3 regions of the Mumia sp. zg.B53 genome follow, and region 3 is predicted to be linked to each of the others. Evidence: riboswitches for the same ligand, from Rfam matches in the RefSeq annotation. Region 3 holds a riboswitch; each other region holds the start of a gene.

Region 1 (6,808 bases), on a different contig from region 3:
CAGCACGGCACGCACCTGCTCGGCGACGAACGCCGCAGGCACCGGGTGGATCCCGAAGACGCCGCGGGTGTTCTGGACGGTGAGCGCGGTCAGGGCCGCGGCGCCGTACACGCCGAGGGCGGTCGCCGTCTTGAGGTCCGCCTGGATCCCGGCGCCGCCTGAGGGGTCGGAGCCGGCGATGGTGAGCATGACGGGCACGGCGCTCAGGGCTGGACCTCCGAGCGTGCGGCGAGGGCGGCGTCGACGACCTCGCGGAGCGTGCGGGCGGCCGCACGCGGCTCGGGTGCCGAGCAGATCGCGGAGACCACGCAGATGCCGTCGGCGCCGGCGGCGACGACCGACGCGGCGTTCGATGCGGAGATGCCCCCGATCGCGACGAGCGGGAGGTCGTCCGGCGTTGCCGCGCGCAGGCGGCGTACACCGTCGAGTCCCCACGGCGCGGTCGTGTCGGGCTTGGTCGGCGTCGCCCACACCGGGCTGACCGCGAGGTAGCTGCACGCGGCGAGCGCCTCGGCGTCGTCGAGCTGGGCCAGGTCGTGCAGCGACCACCCGACGACCGCGTCGTCGCCGAGCACCTCTCGCACTCGCGCGGGGTGGAGATCATCGGGCCCGACGTGCAGGCCCGCACCGGGCACGGCGCGCGCCGCCGCGAGGTCGTCGTTGAGCACGAACGACGCACGGTCACCGACGCGCGCGGCGATCCTCGTGGCCAGCCGGATGCGTTCGTCGGTCGACGCGTGCTTGTCGCGGAGCTGGACGGTCGTCGCTCCCCCGTCGACGGCGTCGGCGACGACGTCGACCAGGTCCGCACCGTGAGGCACGGACCCGGTGACGAGATAGAGACGGACGTCTCCGGCCGGGCCGACCATCAGCGCGCGACGACCTCGGCGACCGCCTCGGAAGACAACGTGGACAGCGCGTCCAGCAACCGCCAGCGCAGCGATCCGGGACCCTCGGCGAGCGGCGCGGCCTTCTCGATCGCGGCCGTCAGGATCGCCAGTGCGCTCGCCGACGCCTCGAACGCGTCGTCATGGACCGCGCAGGCCGCGGCGACCAGGGCGCTCGCGGAGCACCCGAGCGCGGTGATCATCGGGGCGCGCGCATCGCCGCCGTGGATCTCGGTCGTACGGGTGCCGTCCGTGACGATGTCGACGGCACCCGTCATGGCGACGACGGTCTCCAGCTTGGACGCGAGCGCCTCGGCGTCCGTACGGACGTCGGCCGTATCGGCGTCGGCGTCGACCCCTCGCCCTGCTCCCGTCGACGTCGCGATCGCAAGGATCTCGCTCGCGTTGCCCCGGATCACCGTCGGGCGGTGCTCGATCAGGGCAGCGGCGGACTCGCGCCTATAGGTGGTCGCGCCGACCGCGACCGGGTCGAGGACCCACGGCTTGCCCGTGGCCGAGGCGACCTCGACCGCGGCGAGCATGCCGTCGACCCACGGCGGGGACAACGTGCCGATGTTGGCGACGACGGCCTGGGCGATGCCGGCGAACTCCGCGGACTCGTGCGGGTCGTGGACCATCGCCGGAGAGGCGCCTGCGGCATTGAGCAGGTTGGCGGCGATGTCCATCGACACGTAGTTCGTGATGACCTGCACCAGCGGGGTCTGCGCCCGGAGCTGGTCGTGGACGTGGGCAGCGGTACGGGGTTCGAGCATCAGGCTCCCTCTCGCCGGTATGACCCGGATCAGGTTCGGCGGGTGTGTTCTCAGCCCTTCGGGCACCCCGGCCTTGCAACTGCTGGCGACGATAACAGAAGTGCCGGGAGCCCCTTCCGCGACGTCGCACCGGCCCGCTAGCGTTCGGGCAACCCACCCAACTCCTTCCCCCGAGGGGTATGCATGGCTTCCGCCCGTCGCGTCCGTCGCGCCTGGCGCCGCGGAGGGGTTCACGAGGTCTATCTCGCGTCCCGCCGCTGGCTCGCTCGTCTCATCTACCCCGGAGACCTCCCCGCGGCCCGCCAACGCCGACGGCGGTGAGTCCGGTCCCACGCCGTGATGCGCGTGGGACCGGGCTCACCGCCGGTCGGGACGTACGAGGGTCAGCGCGCAGCGGTGCCCTCGGTGTAGTCGTCGTCGCCGCTCTTGACCCAGGCCATGAGCTTGCGCAGCTCGCGGCCGGTGCCCTCGATCGGGTGCTCCTCGCCCTCGGCGCGCAGCTTCTTGAACTCCGCCGCACCGGCGTCCTGGTCGGCGATGAAGCGCTCGGCGAACGCGCCGTTCTGGATGTCGGCGAGGACCGCCTGCATGTTCTCCTTGACGCGCGCGTCGACGACCCGCGGACCGGAGACGTAGTCGCCGTACTCGGCCGTGTCGGAGACCGACCAGCGCTGCTTGGCGATGCCACCCTCGTACATGAGGTCGACGATCAGCTTGAGCTCGTGCAGGCACTCGAAGTAGGCGACCTCGGGCTGGTAGCCGGCCTCGGTCAGGGTCTCGAAGCCCGCCTGGACCAGTGCGGAGACGCCGCCGCAGAGGACCGCCTGCTCACCGAACAGATCGGTCTCGGTCTCCTCGGTGAACGTCGTCTTGATGCCGCCGGCACGCAGGCCGCCGATGGCCTTGGCGTAGGAGAGGACCAGGGGCCACGCGTTGCCGGTGGCATCCTGCTCGACGGCGACGAGGACGGGGACGCCACGGCCCTCGACGTACTCGCGGCGGACGAGGTGACCGGGACCCTTGGGGGCGATCATGCCGACGTCGACACCGGCCGGCGGCTTGACGTAGCCGTAGCGGATGTTGAAGCCGTGCCCGAAGATCAGGGCGTCGCCGTCGTTGAGGTTCGGCTCGATCGCCTCGGTGTAGAGGCTGCGCTGCGCCGGGTCGGGCGCGAGCACGACGATGACGTCGGCCTCGGCGCACGCCTCGGCCGGGGTGAGCACCCGAAGGCCCTCGTTCTCGGCCTTCTCACGGCTCTTCGAGCCCTCGGGGAGTCCGACGCGGACGTCGACGCCCGAGTCGCGCAGGGACAGCGCGTGGGCGTGGCCCTGGCTGCCGTAGCCGAGGACGGCCACGCTGCGGCCCTGGATGACGCTCAGGTCGGCGTCGTCGTCGTAGAACAGCTCAGGCACGGGGTTGCTCCTTCTCGTGGTGCCGTGTGGCACCGGGTGGTGCCGCTCGGATCAGACGTACGGCCCCTATCGACCGTACGCTCAGGCGGTCTGGGTGGACGCGCCGGGGACCGCCCGCAGGGTGCGGTCGGTGATCGACCGTCCTCCGCGACCGATCGCGACGCGTCCGGACTGGGCGATCTCGCGGATGCCGAAGGGCTCGAGCACCTTCAGCATCGCGTCGAGCTTGCCGGGGTCTCCGGTCGCTTCGATGGTCACCGCGTCGACGCCGACGTCGACGACCTTCGCCCGGAACAGCTGGACGGTCTCCAAGACCTGTCCGCGCGTCCGTGAGTCGGCGCGGACCTTGATCAGCATGAGCTCACGCTCGACCGAGGTGGTGGGCTCGAGCTCGACGATCTTGAGGACGTTGACGAGCTTGTTCAGCTGCTTGGTGACCTGCTCCAGAGGCAGCTCGTCGACGTTGACCACGATCGTCATCCGCGAGATCTCGGGGATCTCGGTCGGCCCGACCGCGAGCGAGTCGATGTTGAAGCCGCGGCGCATGAAGAGGCTCGCGACGCGGGCGAGCACACCAGGGGTGTTCTCGACCAGGACGGACAGGGTGTGCTGGCTCATCACAGTTCCTCGTCACCGAACTCGGGCGCCATGTCGCGCGCGATCTGGATCATGTCGTTGCTGACTCCGGCCGGGACCATCGGCCACACCATCGCGTCGCGGTGCACGACGAAGTCGATGACGACCGGCGCGTCGGTGATGGACATCGCCTTCTCGATCACCGCGTCGAGGTCCTCGGCCTTCTCGCACCGCAGCCCGACGCAGCCGTAGGCGTCGGCGAGCTTGACGAAGTCGGGGATGCGGGCCTCGTCGGCGCCGGTCTGCAGGTCGGTGTTGGAGTAGCGGCCATCGTAGAAGAGCGTCTGCCACTGCCGGACCATGCCGAGCGACGAGTTGTTGATGACGGCGACCTTGATCGGGATGCCCTCGAGCGCGCACGTCGCGAGCTCCTGGTTGGTCATCTGGAAGCAACCGTCACCGTCGATGGCCCACACCACCTCACCGGCGCGGGCGACCTGCGCTCCCATGGCGGCAGGGACGGAGAAGCCCATCGTGCCCATGCCGCCGGAGTTGATCCAGCGGGCGGGGCGCTCGTGCTCGATGAAGTTGGCAGCCCACATCTGGTGCTGTCCCACGCCGGAGGTGTAGGTCGCGCCGGGGCCGGCGATCTGGCCGATGCGCTGGATCACCCGTTGCGGCGACAGCGACCCGTCGTCCGGCTCCTCGTACCCGAGCGGGTAGCGGGCGGAGAGCGCCTGCATCTGCCCGCGCCACGGGGTGTAGTCGGCGGGGTGCTCGGCGTACTCGGCCTGCAGCGCGACGACCAGGTCGGCGATCACCTCACGGCAGTCTCCGACGATCGGCACGTCGGCGGTGCGGTTCTTGGAGATCTCAGCCGGGTCGATGTCGGCGTGGATGACCTTGGAGCCGGGCGCGAACGACTCCAGGTGCCCGGTCACCCGGTCGTCGAAGCGCGCACCCAGCGAGATGAGCAGGTCGCTCTTCTGGAGCGCACCGACGGCCGCCACCGTGCCGTGCATGCCCGGCATCCCGAGGTGGAGGGGGTGGCTGTCGGGGAACGCGCCGCGCGCCATCAGCGTCGTGACGACAGGGATGCCGGTCATCTCGGCGAGGACCTTGAGCTCGGTCGAGGCGTTGGCCTTCACGACGCCGCCGCCGACATAGAGGACCGGGCGCTCGGCCGCCGCGATGAGACGCGCCGCCTCACGGACCTGCTTGTTGTGCGGCCTGCTGGTCGGCCGGTAGCCCGGGAGGTGCAGCTCGGTCGGCCATGCGAAGGTCGTCGCGGACTGCAGCGCGTCCTTGGAGATGTCGACCAGCACCGGCCCGGGTCGGCCGGTGGACGCGATGTGGAACGCCTCGGCGATCGCTCGCGGGATCTCCGCGGCATCGGTCACGAGATAGCTGTGCTTGGTGATCGGCATCGTGATGCCGCGGATGTCGGCCTCCTGGAACGCGTCCGTGCCGATCGCGCGGCTCGCGACCTGCCCGGTCACGGCGACCATCGGGACCGAGTCCATGTAGGCGTCGGCGATCGCGGTCACGAGGTTGGTCGCCCCGGGGCCGGACGTCGCCATGCAGACACCGACCTTGCCGCTGGCCACCGCGTAGCCCTGAGCCGCATGACCGGCGCCCTGCTCGTGACGGACGAGGATGTGGCGGACCTTCTGCGAGTCCATCAACGGGTCGTACGCCGGAAGGATCGCGCCGCCCGGGATCCCGAAGACGACCTCGACCCCGGCGTGCTCCAGTGCCAGGACGAGGCTCTGGGCCCCGGTGACCTGCTCGCTCATCGCTGTCCCTTCGTACGGACCGGTCTCGCCGGCGTGTGGTGGGCGGCTGCCCTCGTGCTGGGGTCTTCTCGGACGGTCTGGTGGCAACAAAAAACCCCTCGGCCCGAGCGGGCATTCGAGGGGTGACGCGGAACCGTTGCCGGTCGCGCGTCAGTGGGGTACGAGAAGGAGGTTGCGCACGAGACAAGAGTGCGCGACGGGCCCCCGAGGGTCAAGCCAGCATCACTCGCGTCTCGCATCCTGAGATGTCCGTCCCACATGACGGCGTGCGCCCCTCCTCACGCTCAGCCCAGGACCGCCCCGTCCGCTGCCGAGCCGACGAGCTTGGCGTACTTCGAGAGCACGCCGCGCGGCGGCACGACGGGCAGCTTCGGCGTCCATCCGACCTTGCGCGCCTCGAGCTCGTCGGCGTCGATCTCCACGTCGAGGCGACGGTTCGCCACGTCGAGCGTGATGGGGTCTCCGTCGCGCACGAACGCGATCGGGCCGCCGTCGACGGCCTCCGGCGCGACGTGGCCGACGCAGAGCCCGGTGGTCCCGCCCGAGAAGCGGCCGTCGGTGAGGAGCAGGACGTCCTTGCCGAGACCGGCGCCCTTGATCGCACCGGTGATGGCGAGCATCTCCCGCATGCCGGGGCCGCCCTTGGGCCCCTCGTAGCGGATCACGACGACGTCACCGGCACCGATGGTGTCGTCGGCGAGCGCGGCCATCGCGGCCTGCTCACCGTCGAAGACCCGCGCCGTACCGCTGAAGACGCTCTCGTCGAACCCGGCGCTCTTGACGACTGCTCCCTGCGGGGCGAGCGTGCCCTCGAGGATCGTGAGTCCACCGGTCGCGTGGATCGGGTCGTCGAGGCGGCGGATGACGTCGCCGTCGACGGGCTGCACGAGCTCCGCGAGGTTCTCCGCCATCGTCTTGCCCGTCACCGTGAGGGTGTCGCCGTTCATCAGACCGGCGTCGAGCAGCGCCTTCATGACGACCGGGATGCCGCCGACCTTGTCGACGTCGTTCATCACGTAGCGGCCGAAGGGCTTGAGGTCACCGAGGTGCGGCACCTTCTCACCCACCCGCACGAAGTCGTCCAGCGTGAGGTCGACCTCGGCCTCGCGGGCGATCGCCAGCAGGTGGAGGACGGCGTTGGTCGAGCCCCCGAGCGCCATCACGACCGCGATCGCGTTCTCGAACGCCGGCTTGGTCAGGATCTGCCGGGCCGTGATGCCACGACGGAGCAGGTTGACCACGGCCTCGCCGGAGCGGTGCGCGAAGCCGTCGCGTCGACGGTCGACCGCCGGCGGGGCGGCCGAGCCGGGCAGCGACATGCCGAGAGCCTCGGCGACCGAGGCCATCGTGTTGGCGGTGTACAT
Region 2 (6,808 bases), 1.0 Mb from region 3:
TCGAGGGTGCGCGTGTGACGGACAATCGGAGGGACAGTCGCCGCACCGGCCACCCCGGACGAGATCGGAACCCATCACGGTGAGCACGACGAGACGGGGACGCGCGCCCCTTCGCGCAGCATCGATCGGGCTCGTCGTCTTCGGAGGAACCCTCGGCGCGGCAGCGCGCGAGGGACTCGTGCTCGCCGGTCGGCACACGGACGGGGGGCTGTTCGTGGTCCCGCTGGCGAACGTGATCGGCGCGTTCATCCTCGGCTACCTGTTCGAAGCCCTGACCCGCACCGCTCCTGCGCCGGAGCGGACGAGGCGCTCGATGCTGCTCGTCGGTACGGGGTTCTGCGGTGGGCTCACGACCTACAGCGCGCTCGCGACGGGCACAGCGGCGCTGTTCGACGACTCCAGGATCGGCATCGGTCTCGCGTACGCGTTAGGCACCGTCGTGGTCGGCGCCGGCGCGACGCTGCTGGGCATCGTGCTCGCGTCCGGGCTCCATGACCGGAGGGCTGCGGACAGGCACGAGGCTGGAGGGGCGGATTCGTGACGTTCCTCCAGTTCCTGATGCTCGTCGTGGCCGGCGGCGCAGGGGCCGGCGTGCGCTACGTGGTCACGTGGACGGTCGCAGCCAGGACGTCGCGCTCGGGCTTCCCCTGGGCAACCATGATCGTCAACCTGACCGGGTCTCTCCTGCTGGGCTGCCTCCTCGGCCTGGCGTCCGGCGACCGGGCCCCGTCCGACATCGCGGTGACGGTCGGGGCAGGCTTCCTGGGCGGCTACACGACATTCAGCGCGGCCAGCCTCGAGACCGTCACGCTGGTCCGGGAGAAGCGTTACGTCCTCGCCGCCACGTACGGGCTGGGCGTGCTCGTCGCGGCGGTTGCGCTCGCGCTGCTCGGGTGCGCATGGAGCAGAAGCCTCTGACTCCTACGGCGGTCGCCGGACACGGTCCTGTGGCGTGAGGCGGCTACTCCGCGAAGATCGCCAACGTGCGCGCGACGCACACGGGCTTGTCGATGCCCTCGGCCTCGATCGTGAACTCGACGCTCACGCGCTGGCCCAGGGCGACCGGCACGACCTCGACGAGCCTCGCGCGACCGCGCACCTTGGACCCGACGGGCAGCGGCGCGGGGAAGCGGACCTTGTCCGACCCGTAGTTGACGCCCATCTTCACGCTCTCGACCTTGTAGGTCTCCGCGGCCAGCATCGGGATCAGCGAGACCGTGAGGTAGCCGTGCGCGATCGTACGACCGAAGGGCCCCGCGGCTGCCTTCTCGGGGTCGACGTGGATCCACTGGTGGTCACCGGTCGCCTCCGCGAACAGGTTGACCTGCTCCTGGGTGATCTCGTGCCACTCGCTGACGCCGAGCTCCTCCCCCACACACGAGGTGAGCTCGGCCAGGTTCTTGAAGACGCGCATCCGATTCCTCCGCACTAAGCGCTCGCTTACTGCCCCGATCCTAGAGGGGAGGAGCTCAGCGGACGAGCCAGGGTACGGCGGCGAGCGCGACGCCGAGAGCCAGCAGCGCGCTGTCGGCGCGGGACCACGGCGCCGGCTCCGCCCAGGTGCGCCGCTGCGCCGAGGCGAAGCCGCGTGCGTCCATCGCCACCGACATCCGGGTCGCGTCGCGCAGCGCGGACACGAGGAGCGCGAACGCGAGCGAGACCGCGTGCCTCACCCGTGATAACGGGCTGCGCGTCGGCCCGAACCCACGCGCTCGTCGCGTCCGGTCGAGCTGGCCCCACGTCTCGCGCAGCGCACCGAAGCGTTGCATCGCCGCGGCGAACGCCACCACCGGCCGCGCCGGCAGCCGCAACCGCTGGCCGAGCTGGTCGGCCAGCTTCGACGGGTCGACGTACGCCGCGAGCACCGCCCCGGGCAGCGCGAGCACGACGATGCGCAGGCCCGCGGTCAGGGCGACCTCGAGATCACGCCCACCAAGCCACCACGTCGACCACACGAGCGACACCGAGGCGACGGCGATCGCCCCGAAGCGGGCGAGCGCGAACCTCGGCGACGGGAGCAGGACGACACCGGCGACCGCGTACGCGCCGAGAGCGAGGCACGCGGTCTGCAGGTCGCGCACCGCCAGCGAGGCGACGATCGCCAGCGTGCCGATCGCGAGCAGCACCAACGGGTTGGCCTCTCGGACGAAGCGTCTCATCGAGCGTCGTCCACCGGTGCGGGCGCGGGCGCAGGCCCGGGCGCGACGTTACGACCGCCCTCGAGCGGCACGACACGGTCGGCCCGCGCTGCGAGATCGGCGTCGTGGCTGGCCGCGCCGATCACCGCGTCGGCACCCGCAGCGGCACGCATCCACCCCGTGACGGCAGCCCACGTACCCCGGTCCTGACCGACGGTGGGCTCGTCCAGCAGGAGGACGGGCGGACGGTGAGCCAGGGCAGCACCGAGGGCCAGCCGTCGCTGCTCCCCGCCGGAGAGCCGGTACGGGTTCGCGTCGGCGAGGTGGTCCAGCCGGAGATGGGCGAGAACGGCGTCGACGTCGACCGGGACGCCGATCCGCCGGGAGGTCGCCGCGATCTCGTCGCGGACGCGGGTCGTGAGAAAGCCGTGCTCCGGGTTCTGCGGGACCCACCCGATCAGCGCGGCGAGATCGCGCGAACCGATCCGGTGCGGCGGTCGACCCAGCCCTCGCACCTCGCCGGCACCCGGACGTCGCAGACCCCCGACGACCTCGAGCAACGTGGACTTGCCCGCCCCGCTCGGCCCGCTGAGAACGGTGACGGCGCGCGACTCCAGGGCGGCGTCGACGTCGCGCAGCGCCGCGGTGACAGTGGCGCCCCGGATGTCGGTGCGACGCAGGTCGACGCCCAGCGCGAGCGCATCGAGGCGCGGCACCGCGCGGTCGGTCTCGACCAGCACGACCGGCGGCTCGACCGGCTCCGGCGCGGCGACCCCCGGCATCCACACCCCGGCGCCGGCAAGGTCGTCGCGCAGTGTGGCGACGAAGCTCACCGGGTCGGTGTCGGCGACCACGGATCCGTCGTGGCCCAGGACGACCACACGGTCGACGTGAGGGAGCCACGGGGCGATGCGGTGCTCGACCACGACGAGGGTCGCTCCTGTCTCGGCGACGACCTCCGCGACGCAGCGGCGTACGGCGTCGGCGTTGACGTCGTCGAGCATCGACGTCGGCTCGTCGAGGAGCAGGAGGTCCGCCTGCGACGCCAGCACCCCTGCCAGCGCGGAGCGCTGAAGCTCTCCTCCGGACAGCGCGGACGTCGGGTGCTGCATGCCGTACGGCAGGCGTACGGCGCGCAGCGCCTCGCGCACCCGCGGCCAGATCGCAGCCGGGGCGACGCGGGCGTTCTCGAGCCCGAAGGCCACGTCGCGGCCGAGCCGCTCTGCGACCACCGCGTCGCCGGGGTTCTGCAGCAGCATGCCGACGCGGCCGATGGTGGTGACCTCGCCGAAGGCGTCGCCGTCGCCGGTGGTCTCGAGCACCCCTGCGGCCGCCCGGAGCACCGTCGACTTCCCGGCGCCCGACGGCCCCGCCAGCAGCACCCGCTCACCCGGGCCGACGCGCAGGTCGAGGCCGGCGATGACCGGCGTGCGCCGGCCCAGCGGACGCCAACCGAAGCCGCGGAACGCGACCGATCCGGTCACGCTCGCGGGGAAGGGCTCGTGGACGACGCCGCGGCTCGGTCGTGGTGCTCGCGACCGGCCCCGAAGGCGTCGAGAGCTCCCGTCTTCGCCAGGGCCCGGACGAGCAGCCACCCTCCGACGCCCGCGACGAGCGCCCCCGACACCGCGAGGAACACGAGATAGACGAGCTGGTAGCCGAAGGCCCAGTCGGCGTAGTACGCGTACCACTCGTACACCGCCTCGAACGCCCCGGCGAGCGCGCCTGCTGCAGCGGCGACGACGACACCCCACCGGCGGTACAGGAAGAGGGCGAACACCAGCTCGACCCCCAGGCCCTGGATCAGGCCCGAGACGAGGACGGACATGCCCCACTGGTTGCCCAGCAGGCCGGAGACGACGGCTGCGACCACCTCGGTGCCGACCGCGGCGCCGGGTCTGCGGACGACGAGCCCGCCGATGACACCGCCGATCAGCCAGACGCCGGAGATCAGGCCGGAGCTCGGGGGGTAGGCGAACAGCGCCGTGCCGCTGACGACGGCGAACAGCTGGTTCCATCCCCAGAACACCACGCCGATCGCCACGCCGAGCATCGCCACCGTGACGAGGTCGATCGTGCGGTAGCGGGTCGAGGACGTGCGAGGACGAATGGCATCAGCCACGGTGACTCCCTTCGCCGGTGCTAACCGGTGCAGGTTCGGAGGGTCTGCGGGCTTTCCGCACTCTCAGCGCACCGTGCCCGTCGGGCACCTGCGCTCCCCTGTCGTGAGGTCGACTCTAGCCGCACCCGCGGCATCGTGACGAGCGCCCGCTAGGGCGCGGTCCGCAGCGAGGACGCCAGATCGGTCAGTGCGGAGTCGACGACGCGGTAGTAGGCCCATCGGCCTCGCTGCTCGCGGGTGACGAGGCCGGCGGAGACGAGCTGTTTCATGTGGTGCGAGACGGTCGGCTGACTCAGCCCGACCGGCTCGGTGAGGTCGCAGATGCAGGCCTCGCCTCCTTCGGACGCGGCGATCAGCGACATCAGCCGCACCCTGGTCGGATCACCCAAGGCTTTGAACATCCGGGCGAGCACCGCGGCCTGGTCGTCGTCGAGGACGCCCCCGGTCAGCGGCGAGCAGCATGCTCCGGCGGAGGTCTCGAGGACGGGAAGCGTCATGTCCATCACCCCATCGTGCCACACGTATTGACATCCGTCGATCAATCGGTAGTGTTCGATGCATCGAACTTCCTCGATCTCAGGAGACATCATGACCCTCACGAACGACGAGCTCGTCGAGCAGGTCCGCGAGCGCTACGCCGCCGCCGCCGTCCAGGCCCGCTCCGGCACCACGAACGACCTGGTTCTCGCGACGACCGAGTCGTGCTGCGCGCCGGCCGCCGACGCCGCGGACTCGTGCTGCGGCGGCTCCACCGCGGAGGTCGATCCCTCGTTCGGTGCCGGCCTGTACTCGAGCGCCGAGGCGGCCGAGCTCCCGGCCGAGGCGCTCGCCGCGTCGCTCGGCTGCGGCAACCCGCTCGCCGTCGCTGCCTTGAGCCCCGGCGAGAAGGTGCTCGACCTGGGCTCCGGCGGTGGGATCGACGTCCTGCTGTCCGCCCGGCGCGTCGGTCCCGACGGCTTCGCGTACGGCGTGGACATGACCGACGAGATGCTCGACCTGGCCCGGGCCAACGCCACGAAGGCCGAGGCCACGAACGTGGAGTTCCTCAAGGGGTCGATCGAGGACGTGCCGCTGCCCGACGCGGCCGTCGACGTGGTCATCTCCAACTGCGTGATCAACCTGTCGGTCGACAAGCCCCAGGTCCTCGCCGAGATGTTCCGCGTGCTGGTTCCGGGCGGGCGCATCGGCATCTCCGACGTCGTCGCCGAGGACCACCTCACGCCGGCCGACCGTGCCGAGCGCGGGTCGTACGTCGCCTGCATCGCCGGCGCGCTGTCGCGCAGCGAGTACCTCGACGGGCTCGCCGCGGCGGGCTTCGCCGACGCGACGGTCGAGCTGACCCATGAGGCGGCCCCGGGCATGCACGGTGCGATCATCCGTGCCACCAAGCCGACTGCATGACGGTCTCCGACGCCGGCACCCGCCCCGCTCTCGCCGGGCGGCTGTCGGCGACCGACCGGCTGCTGCCGGTGTGGATCGTCGCCGCGATGGCGGTCGGGCTGCTGGTCGGGCGCCTGGTCCCCGGACTCGACGACGCGCTGGGCGGCTGGGAGATCGGGGAGGTCTCCGCGCCGATCGCGCTGGGTCTGCTCGTGATGATGTACCCCGTCCTGGCGAAGGTCCGCTACGACCGGACACGCGCGATCCTCGGCGACCGCCGTCTGATCGCGGTGTCGCTGACGCTGAACTGGATCGTGGGCCCGGCGCTCATGTTCGCGCTCGCCTGGCTGCTGCTTCCCGACCTCCCCGAGTACCGCACCGGCTTGATCATCGTCGGCCTGGCCCGGTGCATCGCGATGGTCCTCATCTGGAACGACCTCGCCTGCGGCGACCGGGAGGCCGCCGTCGTCCTGGTGGCGATCAACAGCGTGTTCCAGCTCGTCGCGTTCGCCGCGCTCGGCTGGTTCTACCTCCAGATCCTCCCCGCGTGGCTCGGCCTGCCGACGACCAGCGCCGAGCTGAGCGTGGGAGCGATCGCGATCAGCGTGCTGGTGTTCCTCGGGATCCCGCTCGCCGCCGGCGCCGCCAGCCGGCTCCTGGGCGAGCGCCTCAAGGGCCGCACCTGGTACGAGACCCGCTTCCTCCCCACGGTGAGCCCGCTCGCGCTGTGGGGGCTGCTGTTCACGATCGTGGTGCTGTTCGCCCTCCAGGGCGACGCCATCACCCGACGACCTCTGGACGTCGGACGCATCGCCGTGCCGCTGCTCCTCTACTTCGTCGCGATGTTCGCCCTCGCCTGGATCGGCTCGCGCGCCGCCGGGCTCGACGACGCACGGACGACCACGGTCGCGTTCACGGCTGCCGGCAACAACTTCGAGCTCGCGATCGCCGTGGCGATCAGCACCTTCGGCGCCACCTCGGGTGAAGCCCTCGCCGGCGTCGTCGGCCCTCTCATCGAGGTGCCCGCGCTCCTGGCGCTCGTCTACGCCGCCCGCGCCCTCCGGCCATCCCCACCTCAGGAGATCCCCCGATGAGCGTTCGCACCGTGCTTTTCGTCTGTGTCCACAACGCGGGCCGTTCTCAGATGGCAGCCGGCTTCGTCCGGCAC
Region 3 (6,808 bases):
GCAGCGGCCGCCACGCGCTATCTCAGGCGGTGACCGTGGCGCACCGGATCCTCCACCTCTCCGACACCCACGTCAGCCGGACCGGCCCCGACGAGGACGGCGTCGACGCCGTCAGCGCGCTCGAGCGGATCCTCCACGACGCGCGTCACGTCCCCGACCTCGACCTCGTGCTCGTCACCGGCGACATCGCCGACGACGGGTCGTATGAGGGATGTGTCGCCGTCCGCGAGATGGTGGGCGCGTACGCCGCCGAGCGCGGCGTACCGCACGTCTACACGACGGGCAACCACGATGACCGGGCCGCGTTCACGCGGGCGCTCGGGTCCGGGCACCTCGACGCCGGCGGACGCGACGTCGGCAGGCTCGCGGGTGGGTCGGCGGGCAAGCGCGCCGCGGTCAGCGACGTCGGGGGCCTGCGGGTGATCACGCTCGACAGCCTCGTGCCGGGATCGGTGCACGGTGAGCTGGACGGCGGTCAGGTCGCGTGGCTCCGTGGCCAGCTCGCGACCCCCGCGCCGTACGGGTCTGTCGTCGCGCTCCACCATCCGCCTCTGCACGTCGACTGGGCGCCTTTCATGCGCAACGACGGTCTCCGCGACCGGGACCTGCTCGCCGACGCTGTGGCCGGGACGGACGTCCGAGCGGTCCTGTGCGGCCACTTCCACCTCCAGCTCTCCGGCACCATGAACGGCGTGCCGGTGTGGACGACCCCGGGTGTCGTCACCAGGAACGACCGCACGTGCCCACCAGACCGGATCCGCGGGGTTCTGGGCGCCGGAGCGACGGTTGTCGACCTCGGAGGGCCGTTCTCCCCGGTGTTCCTCACGCTGCACGCTCGCGACCCGCGCGCGGGTGAGCAGGTCTACCTGGTCGACGCGGTCTCGTGGGACGACGTCGACGAGGACTGATCCATCGTGTCCGCGACAGCGTGCGCCTCGGCGTCGCCTTCGCGGCGCAGGCCGTGCACCACACCGTCGCGATCCTCTGCCGAGCGGTTCTGGCTGAGCTTGGCCTTGCCCTCGACCGAGGTCACGGCCACCTCGACGCCGACGATGCCGCGCAGCTGGCCGTCCACGAACGGCGCGGGCGCATCGGTCACCGCCCAGGGGTCGGGCCGCGACCGCTCGTGGAGGTCGGTGAGACGGGTGACGGCGTCGCGGATCCACTCGGTCTCACGACGGACGCGCACCGTGCCGCGCAGCTCGACGCGGCTGTAGTTCCACGTCGGGACGACCCTGCCGTGCTGGGCCTTGGTCGCGTACCACGACGGCGAGACGTACGCCTGCGGTCCGCTCACCACGACCAGGGCCGGCGATCCGTCGCCGATCGTGCGCCAGTGCGGGTTGGCGAGCGCCACGTGCGCGATCACGCGACCCTCCTCCCGCAGCCACACCAGCGGCAGCCGTGTCGCGTACGGCATGCCGTCCGCGCCCACCGTGACGAGGTCGCCGGCACCGACGGCGGCGATGAGGCCGTCGATCGCCGCTGCGTCGTCGAGGGCGTTGAAGCGCGGCACGTACACCGGCCCACCGTACGACGACGCCCCGCCGGTCCGGAGACCGACGGGGCGCCGCGTGCGTCGAGCGTGAGCTCAGGCGGGGTGGCTCAGAAGCCCATGCCGCCCATGTCGCCCATGTCGCCACCCGGCATGGCCGGGGGGTTCTTCTCGGGCTTGTCCGCGACGACGGCCTCGGTGGTGAGGAAGAGCGCCGCGATCGAGGCTGCGTTCTGCAGCGCCGAGCGGGTCACCTTGGCCGGGTCGAGGATGCCCTCGGCGATGAGGTCGACGTACTCGCCGGTCGCCGCGTTGAGGCCGTGACCCGCGGGAAGGCCCTGGACCTTCTCCGCCACGACGCCGCCCTCGAGGCCGGCGTTGATCGCGATCTGCTTCAGCGGGGCGGTCGAGGCGGAGCGCACGATCTGCGCACCGGTCGCCTCGTCACCGACGAGATCGAGCTTCTCGAACGCCGCGGCGGTCGCCTGGACGAGCGCGACGCCGCCACCGGCGACGATGCCCTCCTCGACGGCAGCCTTCGCGTTGCGAACGGCGTCCTCGATGCGGTGCTTGCGCTCCTTGAGCTCGACCTCCGTGGCCGCGCCGACCTTGATGACCGCAACGCCGCCGGCGAGCTTCGCCAGCCGCTCCTGCAGCTTCTCGCGGTCGTAGTCGGAGTCGGAGTTCTCGATCTCGGCGCGGATCTGGTTGACCCGGCCGGTGATCTGGTCCTCCGAGCCACCGCCGTCGACGATGGTCGTCTCGTCCTTGGTCACGACGACCTTGCGGGCCGTACCGAGCAGCGAGATGTCGGCGTTCTCGAGCTTGAGACCGAGCTCCTCGCTGATGACCTCGCCACCGGTGAGGATGGCGATGTCGGTCAGCATGGCCTTGCGGCGGTCGCCGAAGCCCGGAGCCTTGACGGCGACGGACTTGAACGTGCCCTTGACCTTGTTGACGATCAGGGTGGCCAGCGCCTCGCCCTCGATGTCCTCGGCGATGATCAGCAGCGGCTTGCCCGACTGGATGACCTTCTCGAGGACCGGCACGAGGTCCTTGACGGCGCTGATCTTGGAGTTGGCGATCAGGATGTAGGGATCCTCGAGCACCGCCTCCATGCGCTCGGGATCGGTGTAGAAGTACTGCGAGATGTAGCCCTTGTCGAAGCGCATGCCCTCGGTGAGCTCGAGCTCGAGCCCGAAGGTGTTGCTCTCCTCGACGGTGATGACGCCTTCCTTGCCGACCTTGTCCATCGCCTCGGCGATGATCTCGCCGACCGACGGATCAGCAGCGGAGATCGCGGCCGTGGACGCGATCTGCTCCTTGGTCTCGACGTCCTTGGCCATCCCGAGCAGCTGGGCGCTGACGGCCTCGACGGCCTTCTCGATGCCACGCTTGAGCGCGATCGGGTTGGCGCCGGCCGCGACGTTGCGCAGGCCCTCGCGCACGAGCGCCTGGGCGAGCACGGTGGCGGTGGTGGTGCCGTCGCCGGCGACGTCGTCGGTCTTCTTGGCGACCTCCTTGACGAGCTCGGCGCCGATCTTCTCGTAGGGATCCTCGAGCTCGATCTCCTTGGCGATGCTGACACCATCGTTGGTGATGGTGGGAGCGCCCCACTTCTTTTCGAGGACGACGTTGCGGCCCTTGGGACCGAGGGTCACCTTCACGGCGTCGGCGAGGATGTTCATCCCGCGCTCGAGGCCGCGACGGGCTTCCTCGTTGAATGCAATGGTCTTCGGCATATCTCCCGCGATTCCTCCGCGTAGAGGTGGATGGCCCAGGGGATGCCCGCGACGGACGACCCGCGTCCACGGCGAACCCTTCTCGCCGCGACCTTCGGACCTCATCGTCCTGGCCCGTTTGGCACGTTGGCACTCAGATGATCCGAGTGCTAACGCTCTCCTTTCTAGCACTCGGGCCTGGAGAGTGCAAAGAGTGGGCCAGTGCAGCGAGCGAGGGCGACACCCTCATCTCGCCTCGTCGGCGATCTCCAGGAGGGCGTCGAGGACGCATCGGACAGCCGCGCGTTCGGCACGGTCGGGCCTTGCGAGCGCGAACACGTGGCGCCCCGCCCGCACGCCGTCGAGCGGGAGCAGCGTGACGCCGCGTGCCTCCGCTGCTCTTCGCCACAGCCGCGGCAGCAGCGCCACACCCTGCCCGGCCGCGACGAACGCGGCCGTGACGTGGTTGTCGAGGAACCGTTGCTCGACACGAGGGGACTGTCCGTCGACGGCGAGCATGGGGAGCAGCAGGTCGAAGGGATGGCCGACAGGGACGCCGATCCAGCGCTCTCCGACGAGGTCCTCGGGTCGCACCCGGTCGCGGCCGGCGAGGCGGTGATCCTGGGGCACGGCCACGTCCAGCGGCTCACGGAGGAGCGGCGTGACGTGCAGCCCCGTCGCCGCAGGGTCCGGCACCGCCACGACCGAGTGCCCGACGACCACGTCGTGGTCGGCGGTGGCCGCTCGGACCTCGTACTCCGCGAGGTCGAGGTCGCTCAGCCGCACGGTCACGCCGGGCGCACGCGTCGCGAGCCGCGGCGCGAGCGGAGCCAGCAGCATCTCGGCGCCGCTCGGGAAGGCTGTCACGGCGACCTCGCCCGCCACCTCGCCGCGGAACTCCTCGAGGCGGGCCCGGGTGCGCGCGACGACCTGGGCGATCTCGACGGCGCCCTCGGCGAGCAGCCGGCCGGCCTCGGTGAGCCTGACCCCACGGCCCTCACGCTCGACGAGGACGGTCCCGAGGTCACGCTCGAGGGCCTTGATCGTCTGCGAGACCGCCGACGGCGTCCGGTACGTCGCCGCAGCGACCGCCGTGATGCTCCCCCGCTCGGCGAGCTCCCGCACGATCGCGAGCTTGTCGACGTCGATGCCAGCATCCTTCATTGAAGCAACGCTACATCGTAGTCGTAGGAGTATTCGATTGTGCTTCACCCAGGCGCAAGCGCACGCTGGCTCTCGTGACCACCCGCGACCGTCTCCTCGCCGTACTGGTGGCGATCACCTGGGGACTGAACTTCATCGCCATCCACGCCTCGCTCGAGCACTTCCCGCCGATGTTCTGCGTCGCGCTGCGCTTCGGGCTGCTCGCCGTCCCGACCGTGCTTCTCGTCCCGCGCCCGGACGTCAGGCTGCGCTGGTTGATCGGGTACGGCGCAGGCTTCGGGATCGCACAGTTCTTCTTCCTGTACGTAGGCATGCGTGCGGGCATGCCCGCAGGACTCGCCTCGTTGGTGCTCCAGGCCTCCGCGCCCTTCACGGTGGTGCTCGCCGGCGTCCTGCTGCGCGAACGGCTCAGCGGCCGGCAGATTCTCGGCATCGTGATCGCGATCGCCGGGCTCGCCGGCGTGGCGTGGCACCGGTCGCAGACGGCAGCCCTGCTCCCCGTGGTGCTCACGCTGCTGGCCGCGCTCGGCTGGGCGTTCGGCAACCTCGCGAACCGCCAGGCGCACCCCTCCAACCCGCTCCACCTCACGCTGTGGATGTCGGTGGTCCCCCCGATCCCGATGCTGGTGGTCTCGCTGCTCTTCGAGGGGCCGGGAGCCGTCGGAGAGTCGCTCGTGACCGCCTTCACCCCCGAGGCGGTGCCCGCCGTGCTGGGTCTCCTCTACACGGTCGTCATCGGGACCGTCGTGGGCTCGGGACTGTGGACGCTGCTGATGACGCGCTATCCGTCGAGCACCGTCGCGCCGTTCTCACTGCTCGTCCCGGTGGTGGGGATGAGCGCGAGCGCTCTTCTCCTGAGCGAACGCCTCGACCCGTTCGAGCTCGCATCCGGCGCGGTGGTCATCGCCGGCGTCCTTCTCGGCTCGACCCGCGGGCGCCGGGCCCGCTTGACGACGCCGTCGTAGCCCGCCTACGGTGCGGAGGTCCCCACGGGAGCCCGGGCACGGGCTGAGAGGGAGCCGATGCCGCTCCGACCGTCGAACCTGATCCGGGTCATGCCGGCGAAGGGAGGCAGGAGCAGTGTCGCGCTCTCACCGGCCAGCCGGCCGCGACGTCGCCGTCGTCGGTGGTGGAGTCGTCGGGCTCACCGTCGCGTGGTCGCTCGCACGTCGTGGTCACCGTGTCACGACGTACGACCCCACGCCCGCCCGTGGGGCCTCGTGGGCGGCCGCGGGGATGCTCTCCCCCGCAGGTGAGGCGTGGTACGGCGAGGAGGCGCTGCTGCGGGTCGGCGTCGCGTCGCTCGCACGGTGGCCGGACATGGCGGCCGCCCTCGAACGCGATGCCGGGCGAGCGTTGGAGGTCCGTGGGGAGGGCACGCTGCTCGCCGCCGCCACCGAGGACGATGCCCGCGAGCAGGAGCGGGTCACCGCGCTGCTCGACACCCACACGATCCCGTACCACCCGCTCACCCGGCGGGAGGTGCGCGCCCGGGAGCCGGCGCTGCACCCAGCGCTGCGCGCCGTCGTCGAGATCCCCGGTGACCGCAGCGTCCACAACCGCACTCTGCTCGCTGCTCTGCTGGCGGCATGCGCGCGTCGGCACGTGACCGCCGTCGACGACACGGTCGACCTGGTGCGAGACGGCGACACGCTGCGTGTCCGCACCAGGCAGGACGGGCGCGCGCGCGGCCACGACGTGGTGGTCCTCGCCAACGGTGTCGGGCTACGCACCACCGAGGGCGCACCCGAGTGGCTGCGCGACGCCGTGCGCCCGGTCAAGGGCGAGATCCTGCGGCTGCATGCCCCCCGGCCCATGCTGGCCCGGACGGTGCGCGCCGCGGTGCGCGGCCGACCCGTCTACCTGGTCCCGCGCAACGACGGCGAGATCGTGGTCGGCGCGACCATGCTCGAGCGGGGGTACGACACGACCGTCACCGTGGAGGGGGTGCACGACCTCCTTCACGACGCGGTCGAGGTCGTGCCGGAGCTGCGTGACTGCGCCTTCGTGGAGGCGGCAGCCGGCTTGCGTCCCTCGAGCTCGGACCACCTGCCGCTGGTCGGGGCCACCGGCATCCCCGGTCTCCTCGTCGCCGCCGGGCACCATCGTGGCGGCGTGCTCCTCGCGCCCTGGACCGCCGACGTGATCACCGCGCTCGTCGAGGAGTCCTCGCCACCTGAGGGGTCGGGTCACACCGACCCGCTTCGCCTGTCGCCGACACTCCAGGAGGCCCGATGACCATCCGTCTCAACGGCCAGGCCCACGCGCTCGCCGAGCCTCTCACGGTGCTCGCGCTGCTCCGCACGCTCGCGCTGCCACGTACCGACGTGGCAGTCGCCGTCGACGGCATCGTCGTGCCGCGCTCCCGATGGGAGGACCACCTCGTCCGCGACGGCGCCGAGGTCGACGTCGTCACCGCCGTCCAAGG

What was found. Region 3 has a riboswitch for thiamine pyrophosphate ahead of thiO (glycine oxidase ThiO). Riboswitches for the same ligand answer to the same signal wherever they lie in the genome.
Region 1: it holds a riboswitch for thiamine pyrophosphate, as region 3 does, so the genes downstream of both, thiM (hydroxyethylthiazole kinase) here and thiO (glycine oxidase ThiO) in region 3, are expected to answer to the same signal.
Region 2: it holds a riboswitch for thiamine pyrophosphate, as region 3 does, so the genes downstream of both, KV102_RS05180 (ECF transporter S component) here and thiO (glycine oxidase ThiO) in region 3, are expected to answer to the same signal.

The regions. Positions count from the first base shown of each region.
Region 1 covers NZ_JAHWCK010000004.1:325,488-332,295, reverse strand. The annotation lists gene thiD (bifunctional hydroxymethylpyrimidine kinase/phosphomethylpyrimidine kinase) at 1-189, opposite strand, end outside; gene thiE (thiamine phosphate synthase) at 204-869, opposite strand; gene thiM (hydroxyethylthiazole kinase) at 869-1,660, opposite strand; TPP riboswitch at 1,649-1,740, opposite strand; gene ilvC (ketol-acid reductoisomerase) at 2,044-3,072, opposite strand; gene ilvN (acetolactate synthase small subunit) at 3,154-3,690, opposite strand; gene KV102_RS15850 (acetolactate synthase large subunit) at 3,690-5,444, opposite strand; gene ilvD (dihydroxy-acid dehydratase) at 5,729-6,808, opposite strand, start outside.
Region 2 covers NZ_JAHWCK010000001.1:1,088,442-1,095,249, forward strand. The annotation lists gene KV102_RS05155 (CrcB family protein) at 80-541, shown strand; gene KV102_RS05160 (CrcB family protein) at 538-918, shown strand; gene KV102_RS05165 (MaoC family dehydratase) at 962-1,414, opposite strand; gene KV102_RS05170 (energy-coupling factor transporter transmembrane protein EcfT) at 1,470-2,159, opposite strand; gene KV102_RS19385 (ABC transporter ATP-binding protein) at 2,156-3,622, opposite strand; gene KV102_RS05180 (ECF transporter S component) at 3,619-4,260, opposite strand; TPP riboswitch at 4,250-4,370, opposite strand; gene KV102_RS05185 (metalloregulator ArsR/SmtB family transcription factor) at 4,410-4,763, opposite strand; gene arsM (arsenite methyltransferase) at 4,849-5,661, shown strand; gene arsB (ACR3 family arsenite efflux transporter) at 5,658-6,734, shown strand; gene KV102_RS05200 (arsenate reductase ArsC) at 6,731-6,808, shown strand, end outside.
Region 3 covers NZ_JAHWCK010000001.1:2,096,921-2,103,728, reverse strand. The annotation lists gene KV102_RS10285 (N-acetylmuramoyl-L-alanine amidase) at 1-33, shown strand, start outside; gene KV102_RS10280 (metallophosphoesterase) at 36-908, shown strand; gene KV102_RS10275 (FMN-binding negative transcriptional regulator) at 863-1,522, opposite strand; gene groL (chaperonin GroEL) at 1,606-3,237, opposite strand; gene KV102_RS10265 (LysR family transcriptional regulator) at 3,463-4,380, opposite strand; gene KV102_RS10260 (EamA family transporter) at 4,455-5,345, shown strand; TPP riboswitch at 5,368-5,452, shown strand; gene thiO (glycine oxidase ThiO) at 5,461-6,618, shown strand; gene thiS (sulfur carrier protein ThiS) at 6,615-6,808, shown strand, end outside.